DNA from 3 places in the Fenollaria sp. C0166D3 genome. Region 1 is predicted to be linked to each of the others. Evidence: riboswitches for the same ligand, from Rfam matches in the RefSeq annotation. Region 1 holds a riboswitch; each other region holds the start of a gene.
The links. A riboswitch is a leader RNA that binds a small molecule or an ion and turns the genes downstream of it on or off. The one in region 1 is predicted to bind cobalamin.

Region 1 (4,247 bases):
ATCATCTCTTCGTTTCTCTTTAATATGCCCAAAACCATGTTCTCAATAAAAATCTTAACTGATTTAAATGAGGTCTTCGTATTGATAAAGCCAAACTTTATCTCAAGCGAATTGATATTGGTTTGAGCCTCTTCTATGATGATGAAGATGAAGCGATAAATCAGCATAAACAGCTCTATAAAGACATTTGGTAGATGCATGGCCTTAAAAACTTTTATGATGTCGACCATGGGTGTCGTTACACTTAGGAAGATGACCGAAGAGGTCGCCGCAAGAGATCTCATGAAAACTCTGAGAAATAGCATCTCTTGCCCCTCAATCACTCCAAAGTAGCCGCCAAAAATCTTTATCGAGTAGGAAAAATGATTTTCCTTTGAAAAACCTATAACCAAAAATATCGTTCCTAATAAAATAAATATAAGCGGAACTTTGATAAATGATATGACGTTTCTCAATTTAAACTTTGCACATGTGAGCTCCAAAATTATTATTAATAAAAATATGGATAAATTTACGTATATATTGTCTAGTCCTATGGCCAAAACAAGCATAAGTAAGGTGAATAAAAATTTGTATCCCGCCTTAACATGCCTTAAGCCGTTCGTATAGGCAAACTGATCAATGAGTAGCAATCTTTTTTAGCTCCTTTATTTGCTTTCTTTTTTGCTTGCAGCGCCCTTCCAGCTGCCAATGATGTAGCCTATAGCTCCAGCACCGATAGCTGCTTGAAGGCCAAATAACAAGGATTCAACTTCGCCCGATGGTGGTTCCCAAAGGGATTCAAACCATGGTTCATAGTCTGGGTTTAAGGCTTCAATTTGTTCGCTTGCTGCGTCATCAGATCCACCATATTCCCCTTGAACAAAGATTAATGGCGTAACAACTAATAAAATCGCTAGGATAATTAATATCCAGTTAGTCTTTTTAGATTCCTTCATTTTTAAGTACCCCCTCACCTTTGTATCTAACCATAAGGTTAACAACTACAACAGTTAATAAGCCTTCAACTATAGCTATAGGTACTTGAGTAACAGCAAATATCGATAAGAACTTGCCTAGAGCCGCACCAAAGCCTATGCCTTCGTGATAAACTATAGCAAGTTGAGTCGCAGTGATAACGTAAGTGAATAAGTCACCAAGTGTTGCTGCTAAAAATACTGCCACGCTTCTGTTTTTGTTTTTTAGTAATTGATAGATGGCAAAAGCTAAGAAAGGTCCAGCTATGGCCATAGAGAAAGTATTAGCACCTAAAGTAGTTAGACCACCGTGAGCTAATAACAATGCTTGGAATAGTAAAACAATTAAACCTAAAACAGATGTTTGAAGTGGTCCAAATAGTATAGCACCTAGACCAGTACCTGTTGGGTGTGAGCAACTACCTACTACTGAAGGGATCTTCATAGCAGATAATACGAAGATAAAGCCACCTGCAAGTGCAAGTAGAACCTTCTTTTCGTTTGAATCAGAGCCTTTTGCAATTTTTCTAATACCAAGTATGATAAATGGTAGTGATATTAGTCCCCAGATTATGCACCACTCTTTAGGAAGGTAACCTTCCATGATGTGCATTGCGTAAGCGTCTGCGGATAATAAAATTAGCGAAAGACCCATGAGAATGAAATTTTTCTTCCTCATAAATTATTCCTCCTTTTATTTTCCTACGCAAAGACTCCTTTTAAAAATCAGATTGATTTAGAAAAGAACCTCTCTTTGCCGAAGGTATTTCTTGATAAAGTAAGGTTTTCCGGCTAGCGCTTTAAGCCCTTGTAAACGCCTTCCCATTATTAAACGAATAACAGTGACTTAAGTGTTTACTCAGTATGCGCCAACGGCAGCGGCGACTGCGTTTTTTAAACTTCCCTTAAACAGTATCAATATGATTATATCACTACAGATTGTAAAATGCAAGGCAATAAGCACATATAAAATAATATAAATAAGTATAGTAGATGGACTTTTATAAAAAAGAAAGAGTGGCATCGAGCTACCCCTTCTTCGTACGAATCCTTATTTACTTGTTTCTTTTAACTTCTCCAGCGTATGTTACTAAGGTATCCTTAGTTCCGTCTGAATAGTTAACTACTGATGTTCTTAGAACTTTAATCATACCAGAGTAATTATCATCTTCATAATAGTATGTGTTATTGAACTTAGCTCCAAAAGGAACCGCTAAGCTCGCTACTACAGATTTTGTTTCACCGCCTGGCAAAGACTTATTAAATTGATAATTAAGTCCTCTCTTTTGATTAGCTATAGAGTTAACTAGGACATCATAGTTGGCACCGTCGTGGTGATGCTTCATGCTTGCTGCATTAGCTGGGCTAATAGCTGCGCTTAGTAGAAGCAATACAGTCATGACAATGGCTAGTGACTTCTTCATACTTCCACCTCCCTTTGTGTAGACAGTAATTACTATCTTTACTATAGTATATCAGATATATAGTAAAGAAAGAGTAACAAAAGAGTAACAATTTGTGAGAGATGAAAAAAGGAGAGCTAATTGCCCTCCTTTGATTAAACTAATTAAATTCTTTTGTAATGGCTACACTATGATAAGACTCGCCGCGATCACTTACTGACCAAACACCTACATAAGAAACTTTGGAAGCATTGTCTCTATATATTACTTGATATTCTGTATCGTCAAGGTCAGTCAAATTTATTTTAAAAATCTTTTTACCTACATTATTAGCATTAAAATTAAATTGCTTAATAAACTTAAGCTCTTCATCAACATAATATTTACAAGTTTTTTCTTCTAAGCCATATTGATTACTTGATAAATTATATGCCTTATCATAAAACGCCCTATTATATAGAGCTTGTCCATCGCATCTAACGAAGTCATTGCTTATAGAAAGAGCTCTGTCAAAATAATTTCTCGCTTTTGCATCTAATTTTTTATATGAATCTTCTGTATAAGACCTGCTAAGTTCAACATCTACGCCAAGATTGTTTCCAGCGTAAGTGTCATCTCCATTTACAGGTAGCTCCCTAAATAGTGACAATACTAGACTTGCTCCTTGATCGTATATAAACTCATATCTTGTACGCTCATGTGAACCAGTGTTTTCTATACTCTTTTTGATTTCTTTGTAATCAGAAGCTAAGTCAAATCCAAGCGTTTTAGAGTGCTCCCAAGCCTTGCTACTTAATCCGTGGAAGTAATTAGCATAGTCATGAAGCTCGTCCCAACCAAGTGCTAGCTGCATCGCTTCTTTACAAAGCTTAGCATCATCTTTAATAAGGGCTTCACGGTACTTAATAATACCGGCTAATTCATCTTCATCACTAATCTTGCTATCTTTATTATCTTTATTATCTTTATTATCTTTGTTTTCTTTATTTGCTTCATTGTTTTTTACTTCACCATTGCTATTTAAAATTATGGTTTCAGTTTTGGCATCATAGTCAACGCCAAGACCTATTAAAGAAGCTAAGTCCCTAAGCTGAATGTAGTTATACCTATCTATAACGGCTGTTTTAAGTTCTTTTTCTTCACCATTAACAAGGATTTTCTTTGACTCGACAAATGCTTTTGCCTTTGCATTTTTAATAGCTACTAAATCTCCTTCCAATTTAGTGTAGCTATTGTCAAGATATATCATTACGAGCTCTTTCTCTTTGTCGTATCCTACACTGAATTGACAGTTTTTTCCATTTAACAGAGCCGCTACATCTCTTAGTTTTAGGTAGTTATAACGCTCTACAGTATATGAGCCAACCATAACTTCTTCACCATCAAGAATAATCTTTTTAGTGTTTTTAGTCGCATCAACAGTCTTAGGCTTAGCAAATGTGCTTGGCATAAATGTTATTAGCATGAGCATTGCTAATAGTAATGAAATTTTCTTCTTCATAATAAGTCCTCCTCTTGTTTATTGTGATAAATCAATTATAAAACAATTCACTATATAATTCAAGAGATTATTTAATTTTTAAGTATAAATAAGTCATAATTGTCTACAAAAGATAAATTATATCTTTATAAATAAAAAAAATCTGCCACCATTTCAGTGACAGAAAATATATCTATTGAACTTTTTCTTTTGCGTGCTCCAAGCCTTGTTTATACAGCATCAAAACGTGTTCGTCATCAAGTGAGTATATCAGTGCCTTGCCATCTCTCTCGTACTTAACTAGGCCAAGGTTTCTTAATATCCTTAAGTGGTGACTAACAAGTGGCTGTGTCATGTTTAGCGCGTATGAAAGGTCTGTAACGCACATCTCGCTTAAGCTTAGCGCGT
Region 2 (4,247 bases), on a different contig from region 1:
GCTTCGGCGTTGGCCCGCACACCATTAGCGTGCCAAGAATCAGACCAGCTGACGACATAGATCCAGAGACTTTTGAAAACGCAATTAGTGATGATATATTTAAGAAAATAGTTGCCTGCATCAGAGTTTCTGTGCCATATACAGGCATGATTATATCGACAAGAGAGTCAATCGAGACAAGAGCTAAGGTCATAGACTTCGGTATCAGTCAAATCAGTGGCGGCTCGAAGACATCAGTTGGCGGCTACGCTACAGAGGAAGTCGCTGCAGCAGCTGATACAGAGCAGTTCTTCACATCAGACCAAAGAACGCTTGACGAGGTCGTTTCATGGTTAATGAATACAGGCCACATACCATCATTCTGCACAGCTTGCTACAGAGCAGGCAGAACTGGCGATAGATTTATGAGCCTTGTTAAAGCTGGACAAATAGGCAATATCTGTCAACCAAACGCACTTATGACACTTAAAGAATATCTTATGGATTACGCATCGCCTGAAACAAGGAAGAAGGGCGAAGCGCTTATTGAAAAAGAGATAGAAAATATTTCGCGTGACGACATCAAAGAGCTAGTTAGAGCAAATCTTAAGAAAATCGAAGAAGGCGAGAGAGACTTCAGACTATGATGGCGCGTTCATTACAAAAGCACGTTGTCATCGCAGGCAGAGTAAACGCAGGCAAGTCAACGCTTTTTAACTCCATAATGGGTTCAGACGCGGCGATAGTCTCGGAAGAGCGCGGTACGACAACAGATGCGGTTCGTAAATCCATCGAAGTGCCGGGACTTGGACCAGTCGTTTTTATTGATACGGCAGGCTTTGACGACGACACAGCTCTTTCAGCTGAGAGGCTAAAAAAGACGCACACCGAATTTAACAAGGCCGACGCCTTTATATATACCCTTGATAATGGTGATGAGGCTATTTTATCAGAGCTAAAAAAATACAATAAGCCTGTCATCAAAGTTATTATGGCAATCGATAGAGACGTGAGCTATGATAATGAAGATGCAATCGTTTATAGAGATGACTCATCACGCGAAGAAATATTTTCAGCGCTTAAAAAAGTTTTAGAAGTAAAGGAAGAATCATTATTAGCTGGCCTTGTTGATAGTGGTGCGACCATAGTTATGGTTATGCCGCAAGATGCAGCAGCGCCAAAGGGTAGACTGATCAAAGCGCAAGTCGAAGCGATAAGAGAAGCGCTTGACAAGGGCATGACAAGCATAGTCGTGGGTGACGAAAGGCTTGAAGAAGTGAGAGATAGATTTACTGACATCGACCTTGTGATCTGCGACTCAAGAGTTTTTAAGAAGGTTTACGAGATTTTTGGAAAGACTACAAAAGTCACTTCGTTCTCAGTACTTTTTTCGAAAATGAAGGGCGATATAGATTACTTTATCGAGTCCGCAAAGAAATTCGATACTTTTAAAGGCGACGAGAAGATTTTAATAGCCGAGGCTTGTACGCATCCGCCGCTAAATGAGGACATAGGCACAGTCAAGATACCCGCCATGCTTAAGAAACGCTTCGGCGATGGTTTGAAATTTACATTTACAAGAGCCGATGACTTTGATGATATAGGTGGCTATGATATTATTATTCATTGTGGGAGTTGTATGTTTAACAGGGCGCATTTAATGAGTAGGGTGCGTCAAGCGAAAGAGAAGGGTATTGCGATGACGAATTATGGGGTTACGATAGCCTATTTGCAAAATATATTAGATAGGATTTCGCATTAGACCAAAATTCTTATCAAAATCGCGCCTGAGGCTTGTTCGCTTTTCGGCAATGCTCGAGTACTCGCGTGTACGCTCCGCTTGCCTCAAAGCTCCACTTCGCCTCATCCATCGATTTTGCTTGAAGAATGACTTAAACTTAAAATTAAAATTTTAAGCTTAAGTCTTAGTTGATTCATCCGTAGTAAAAAACAGTTCTTTTATAAATTAATAAATACTTCTGTGGATACAATTAATTTTGTATCCATTTTTTATCGATACTATTTAGTGAGAAAAGTGATTTTCACGAGCGCAGCCTTCGGAATAAATTGCATTAATTTCTTAGCGCAGTGAGCCGCCCGTGGGCTCATTTAGTTGAGCGAAGCGAACGGATATGAGACCACAGGTGAGCAAGCTTAGAAATTAACAATTTATGTAGACGTAGCAAGCGAAGGAAAACACTTTTCGATGTGCAATTGTCAATTTGCCCCACTAAGCTGCGTGGAACAATCTTTTCGATGTGCAAGCTTAGAAATTATCAGTTTTCGTAGACTAGCAAGCGAAGGAAAACACTTTTCGATGTGAAATTGTCAAGATAGATACCCTATATGTATCTATTTTTATTTATACAAATACATTTTAATTGACTAAATGCGTGAAATGTAGTATAATAAGTGCGGATAGAATATAACAAGGAAGTAGGTTAGAGTCCTACACAGTGCCGCTACGGTATTTGCGATTAGCATAAGTCCGATACTTGTACTTTAGTTTTGCTCCGGTTCAGAGCAAGGCTAGTTTTTTTAGCACAGTTAATTCTATACTATAGTATATTAAAGGAGAAAGATTTTATGAAAAAAATTATTTTCTTGGCAGTCATCTTATCATTATTATTCACATTTGGCTGCAAAACTAACGACACAGGCGCAGACAAGAACGAAAAGACTGCCTCTGGCGAAAAAACAGAAACTACTGAAAAGTCTGATGTTAAAGAGATAACTGTTGGTCAAACTTGGGTTATTACAAGTGATGACCCACTTGATGGAGCAAACGGTTGGAGCATCACAAACCACGGCATCAGCGAGTACGTTTACACTCTTCAAGCTGATGGTACTTTAAAATCAAGATTTGTTAAATCAATCGAGGCTAAAGACGAGACTCACTTTACTGCTGAATTAAACGAAGGCGTTAAGTTTGCTGATGGCAGCCCAGTTGATGCTAAGGCATTTTGTGAAGCAATGAACATGATCATGGAAAACAATGAATTTGCTCGCGCTTCTGCTGGTAAGATCGTTTTCACTCCAGTAGAAGACTACAAAGTAGAGATACTTACTGAGCTACCTACAGTTAATCTTGAATCAATTTTCGCTGAGTGGACTAACGTTATGTTCAAGAAAGATGGCGACAAATACATCTTCACAGGCGCTTACAAGATTAAAGAGCTTAAACCAGGAGCTGAAGTAGTTTTAGAGAGAAACGAATATTACGATGGTTTTGAAAATAGACCTGAAACTGTTATTATCAAGGCTTTCAAGGACGGAAATGCGCTTAAGCTTGCTTATGAAAGCGGTGAAGTGGACCTAGCTTTCGGCCTTACAAACGATGTGGCTGTCGGTTTAAAGGACAAGGGCTTCAAAGCGCTTGATTACAATGCTGGATACCAATACTACTGCTTCTTAAATCTTAAGAGAGATCATTTAAACGACCTTCACTTCAGAAAGGCGCTTGACCTTCTTGTTAATAGACAAGAGATTATCGATGCACTTGGCGGAGGAGACATGCCTACAGGACTATTTGCCAAGAACTTCAGCTTCAATGGCGATCAAAAATTAACTTTTGATGTAGACAAGGCTAAAGAAGAATTTGCAGCTGCTGGCTACACTTATCAAGGCGACAAGCTTATGGACAAAAACGGAAATCCTGTTAAGCTTACTATATTAACATACTCAGCTAAACCAGATCTACCAGTTATTGGTCAAGTACTTGTATCTGATCTAGAACAAGTGGGTATAGAAGCAAGCGTTTCACTAGCTGACAGCATCGACGAAGAAGCTGCTAAGGGTAATCACGATATCTTATTATACGCTCAAAACCCAACAGCAAGCGGCAACCCACACTATTTCTTCGCTCAACACTTTAAGACAGACGCTGTTAAGAACCACAGCTACTATGCTAATGCTGAAGTTGATAAATTAATCGACGAACTTGGCGTAACAGCTGATATTGTTAAGAGAGACGAGCTTTCAAAAGAAATTCAAGCAAAGATCTATGAAGATCTTCCAATACTATATACAGTTGATCCGCACTGGTTTGTAATGCTTTCTGATAATATTAAGAATTATGAAATCTGGAACGGAGACTATTTTGTAACAAATCCAACACTAACAGTTAGATAAATGAAAGTCATAAACTTTTTTTGCAAATGGCTTTTGATATTCATAGTAGGCTCTCTAATCGCCTTTGGCATCGTTAGGCTTATGAGCGGCGATCCAGTTATGATGGCGCTTAGCGAAAGAAACCTTCCTGCGACTGA
Region 3 (4,247 bases), on a different contig from region 1:
CTGATTTAGGCACTATCGAATACAATGATGAGGAATTTTAAATGGCAAAGATAATGATATATGGAACGACATCGTCTGCAGGCAAGTCGACGATAGCGACTGCTATGTGCCGCTACTACAGAGACAAGGGCTACAAGGTATGTCCGTTTAAATCACAAAACATGTCGAGAAACTCATTTAAGCTACAAGACGGAAAGCTGATTAGTAACGCACAAGCAATACAAGCCTACGCTGCTGGCATAGAGGCGGACGAGTACATGAACCCGATACTTCTAGTGCCATCGTCAGATACAGGTAGCGACGTCTATGTGCTTGGCAAATTATATAAGCACATGAATACAAAGGAGTACTACTCGATTAAGAAAGAACTAAAAGCTAAGGTTAAAGAAGTTTTTGAAGAGCTTGAAAAAAAATATGATGTCATGATTATAGAAGGAGCCGGCTCACCAGCTGAGATAAATTTACTTGAGGATGATTTCGTTAATACTGGCATGGCTGAACTTGCTGATAGTAACGCAATTATAGTCGCAGATATAGATAAGGGCGGCGTCTTTGCTTCAATCTACGGCACATACATGATACTTGACGAAAAAGATAGATCAAGAATAAAGGGCTACATCATCAACAAGTTTAGGGGCGATGCGAGCCTACTTGATGAAGGCATAAAAAAACTTCACGAGCTAACAGGTCTTGACTGTCTTGGCATAGTGCCATATACAAAGCTTGAGATAGCGGACGAGGACTCGCTTCACGATTATGAAAAGGCCGTCAACGCTCACATGGCAGAGCACGACGCGATGAATAATGAGATCGATAGACTAGCTGATGTCTTCGCAAAATCCATCGATATAGATAAGTTAAATGCAATACTTGGCTTATAAACTCATCGCCATACTAATAGGTGTGGCGCTTGATTTGATCTTAGGGGACCCATATAACTTTTTTCATCCAGTTAAAGTCATGGGTAATGTCATTAGCTTTGAAGAAAAATTAATTCGAAGGACAGGGGCAAGAGGCGGCTTTTTGAAAGTACTTGGCTTAGTAGCAGTACTCTTCAACATGAGCCTTGCCTTTTTATTCGGATACTTGGCAATAATATTATTTAAGATCAATAAATATTTGTATCTAATCTACACTTCATACATGGTCTACGTCTGCCTAGCCGCACGCTCACTTCACTTCGAGGCAGATATGGTCGTAAAAGAGCTAGGCCATTCGCTAGAGAGAGGCCGTAAGAGGCTCTCCTACATAGTTGGCCGTGACACAAGCGAATTAAGTGAAGAAGAGATACTTAAAGCGACTATTGAAACAGTCGCTGAAAATACTTCAGATGGCGTTATCGCGCCGCTTATCTATATCGCGATATATACACCACTTGGACTGGTTTATAAATTCATTAATACCATGGACTCGATGTGGGGCTACAAGAATGAAAAATATGGTGATCTTGGTTTTTTCGCAGCAAAGATAGATGACCTGGTCAATCTAGTGCCAGCAAGATTAAGCGCGATTCTAATACTAATCACGAACATCTTTAATAAAAACATTGCCTACGCGTGTCGAACGTTTTTTAAGTATAGATATGCACACGCAAGTCCAAATAGCGCCTTCCTTGAAGCTCCTATAGCGGGCCTCTTAAAAATTCGTTTAGGCGGACCACATAAATATTTTTCTAAGATAGTCGATAAACCATATATTGGCGACTTAGATGGCGAAGTGAATACAAATGGCGTCTACTTCACCATAAGGGCGATGTATAAGGCACTAGCCTTATTAGTCATAGTAATCGCAGCTATATATTTAAAATTAATATTAAAATAAAAAAATGCACTTATGTCAAAACAATCGTTTTACATCTGTGCATTTTTTTGTAAGCTAAATTTTTAGGAAATTATTTTTTGAAAAGTATGTTGATATTATATAGCACTCAAATGCCTTTGTCCGTGTTTTGAATCACGAAAAAGAAAATTAATAAATATTTTTTAATTCACTTGAAAAATATTTACATATATGATATCATATAGATGTAATTTTTGAATGTTTGATAAGGGAACTTGGTGTAAGTCCAAGACAGCCCCCGCTACTGTAAATAGTGACGAGTCTAAGTATGCCACTGGGAAACTGGGAAGGTTTAGACAAGGTTGAGCTATAAGTCAGGATATCTTAAGAACGTTCGTATAAAGTTACTTCTTCGGTGGGAAGGAAAAACTTACTCAATATGTATGTTTTATATCCTTGAAACCCCTATTCAAGGATTTTTTTATTCCAAAAACCGGCGAGAGAAAAGGGCGCGCTTCTCCTATTTTTCCTTTTCTCTCGAGTACATATTATGGAGGGTCATATGAAAAAGGCAATATTATTAAGTTTCTTTGGCACAACAAGGCTTAGGGAACACGAAAGAGTTATTGACAAATTTGTTAATGGCTTTAAAAATGAATTTAAGGACTGCGATGTAAAAGTATGCTTCACTTCAAGGATAGTTAAGAGGATACTTGAAAAGAAGGGCATGTCTTTTGATGATGAGTGCGAAGCTATTAAGAAGCTTAAAGAGGCTGGATACAAGGACATAAGAGTCGTTTCGACAAACATCATTCCAGGAAAAGAGTATAAGAAGCTTAAAGATGTTTCTAACAGGCTTACTACTCCATTTATCAGCAATAGCAAGGATATAGCTAAGCTTATTGATGGCATGACAGCCCAAAAATTAAATGAAGGCGAAGAATTTATCTATGTTGGTCATGGCACTTATCATGTTGCCGATAGGATATATGAAGACATTGACGAAGCATTCAGAGCGCACAATGATAAGTATCACATGATGAGCATTGAGGGCGAGCTTGATCTTGAAAGCGTAATTAAAAATTTAGCTAAAGATACAAAAACTTTATATCTAAGGCCATTCATGTTAGTTTCAGGCGTTCACATGCTTGAAGATATTGCTCCTGACGATGAAGACTCAATCAAGACAAGACTAGAAAAGCTTGGTTATGAAGTAAAACTTATTGATAAAGGTCTTGGCGAAGAGGAGTATATATTAAATGACTGTATAGAAAAAGTTAAGGCGATGGAAGAGCCGCTACTAAACATAGTTGGCGTAGGACCTGGCGATGAAGACTTATTAACTGTCAAGGCTATACTTACTTTAAAGAATACCAATGCTGTCTTTGTTCTTGATAACAGAGGCCGTAATCTTGCTCTTGACACAGTTATGAGCTACATTGGTGACAAGCCAATCATCAAGATGCCTTTTGATATGAAAAGTGCTAACGAAGCTTTATATAATGATTTAAAAGTTAAACTAGAAGAGGCTTTAGCTGAGTATAGAGACGTAAGTTTCGTAACTATAGGCGATGCGGCAGTTTTTTCGACACCTATGAATCTAACAAAGATACTTGATAAGAAGATAAATATAAATTTAGTAAATGGCATGCCATCCTTTGTTGCACTGACTGCCATGAACCTTGAGCCGCTTATTGAAAAGGGCGAGAGCCTTGTGATAAGCGACAATACAGAGCTTGTTGAAGCGGCAAAACCAGACAGAGCTGTTATACTTAAGGGAACACTTAATAAAGAAGCCGTTTTAAAGCTTAAAGATACTTACGAAGCAGAATATTTTAAGAGAATATCGATGCCAAACGAAATGTATCTAACAGATGAGGAAGAAATACGCAAGGATAACGACTATATCTCGTTATTTTACTTAAAGAAAAGGAAGTAAATTATGCACGGAGCCAATTTTTATGATTATGACAAAAAACTCATAGATTTCAGCTCTAACATTAACGTATTTAATATGAACGAAAGACTTTTCTCCTTTATCAGAGATGACTTTGACCATGTTAATGTTTATCCCGACATTAAGGCAAGAGAAGCGATAGATAATGTAGCCACTTACTTGGCTTGTGATGCGTCTAATATTATCCTGGGCAATGGGTCTATAGAGATAATTGACAAGGCGATACACAGGGCAGGTCGAGTGGTTATTTTTGACCCATCGTTCTATGAGTACGAGCTTAGAGCTAGTGTTTACAAAAAAGAATTGATTAGAATAAATTATAAGGATTTTAAAATTGATTTTGACGAATTAAACGTCTTGAAGAAGGGCGACCTACTAATCCTCACTAACCCAAATAATCCTAATGGCAGATTGCTTAAGAAGGAAGAGCTAATTAAGGCACAAGAAATTTGTAAAGAGTATGGAGCGACACTTTTACTTGACGAGGCCTTTATTGAGTTTACTCTGCATG

Region 2: it holds a riboswitch for cobalamin, as region 1 does, so the genes downstream of both, AC1EJ0_RS04630 (ABC transporter substrate-binding protein) here and AC1EJ0_RS03700 (energy-coupling factor ABC transporter permease) in region 1, are expected to answer to the same signal.
Region 3: it holds a riboswitch for cobalamin, as region 1 does, so the genes downstream of both, AC1EJ0_RS03140 (sirohydrochlorin cobaltochelatase) here and AC1EJ0_RS03700 (energy-coupling factor ABC transporter permease) in region 1, are expected to answer to the same signal.

The regions. Positions count from the first base shown of each region.
Region 1 covers NZ_JBWPVU010000004.1:41,423-45,669, forward strand. The annotation lists gene AC1EJ0_RS03690 (CbiQ family ECF transporter T component) at 1-632, opposite strand, end outside; gene AC1EJ0_RS03695 (energy-coupling factor ABC transporter substrate-binding protein) at 648-938, opposite strand; gene AC1EJ0_RS03700 (energy-coupling factor ABC transporter permease) at 925-1,635, opposite strand; cobalamin riboswitch at 1,718-1,885, opposite strand; gene AC1EJ0_RS03705 (hypothetical protein) at 2,012-2,380, opposite strand; gene AC1EJ0_RS03710 (hypothetical protein) at 2,520-3,860, opposite strand; gene AC1EJ0_RS03715 (ArsR/SmtB family transcription factor) at 4,033-4,247, opposite strand, start outside.
Region 2 covers NZ_JBWPVU010000005.1:38,036-42,282, forward strand. The annotation lists gene hydG ([FeFe] hydrogenase H-cluster radical SAM maturase HydG) at 1-626, shown strand, start outside; gene hydF ([FeFe] hydrogenase H-cluster maturation GTPase HydF) at 623-1,741, shown strand; adenosylcobalamin (AdoCbl) riboswitch at 2,397-2,516, shown strand; gene AC1EJ0_RS04630 (ABC transporter substrate-binding protein) at 2,566-4,110, shown strand; gene AC1EJ0_RS04635 (ABC transporter permease) at 4,144-4,247, shown strand, end outside.
Region 3 covers NZ_JBWPVU010000003.1:146,545-150,791, reverse strand. The annotation lists gene AC1EJ0_RS03155 (hypothetical protein) at 1-41, shown strand, start outside; gene AC1EJ0_RS03150 (cobyric acid synthase) at 42-881, shown strand; gene cbiB (adenosylcobinamide-phosphate synthase CbiB) at 862-1,821, shown strand; cobalamin riboswitch at 2,012-2,185, shown strand; gene AC1EJ0_RS03140 (sirohydrochlorin cobaltochelatase) at 2,342-3,718, shown strand; gene AC1EJ0_RS03135 (pyridoxal phosphate-dependent aminotransferase) at 3,722-4,247, shown strand, end outside.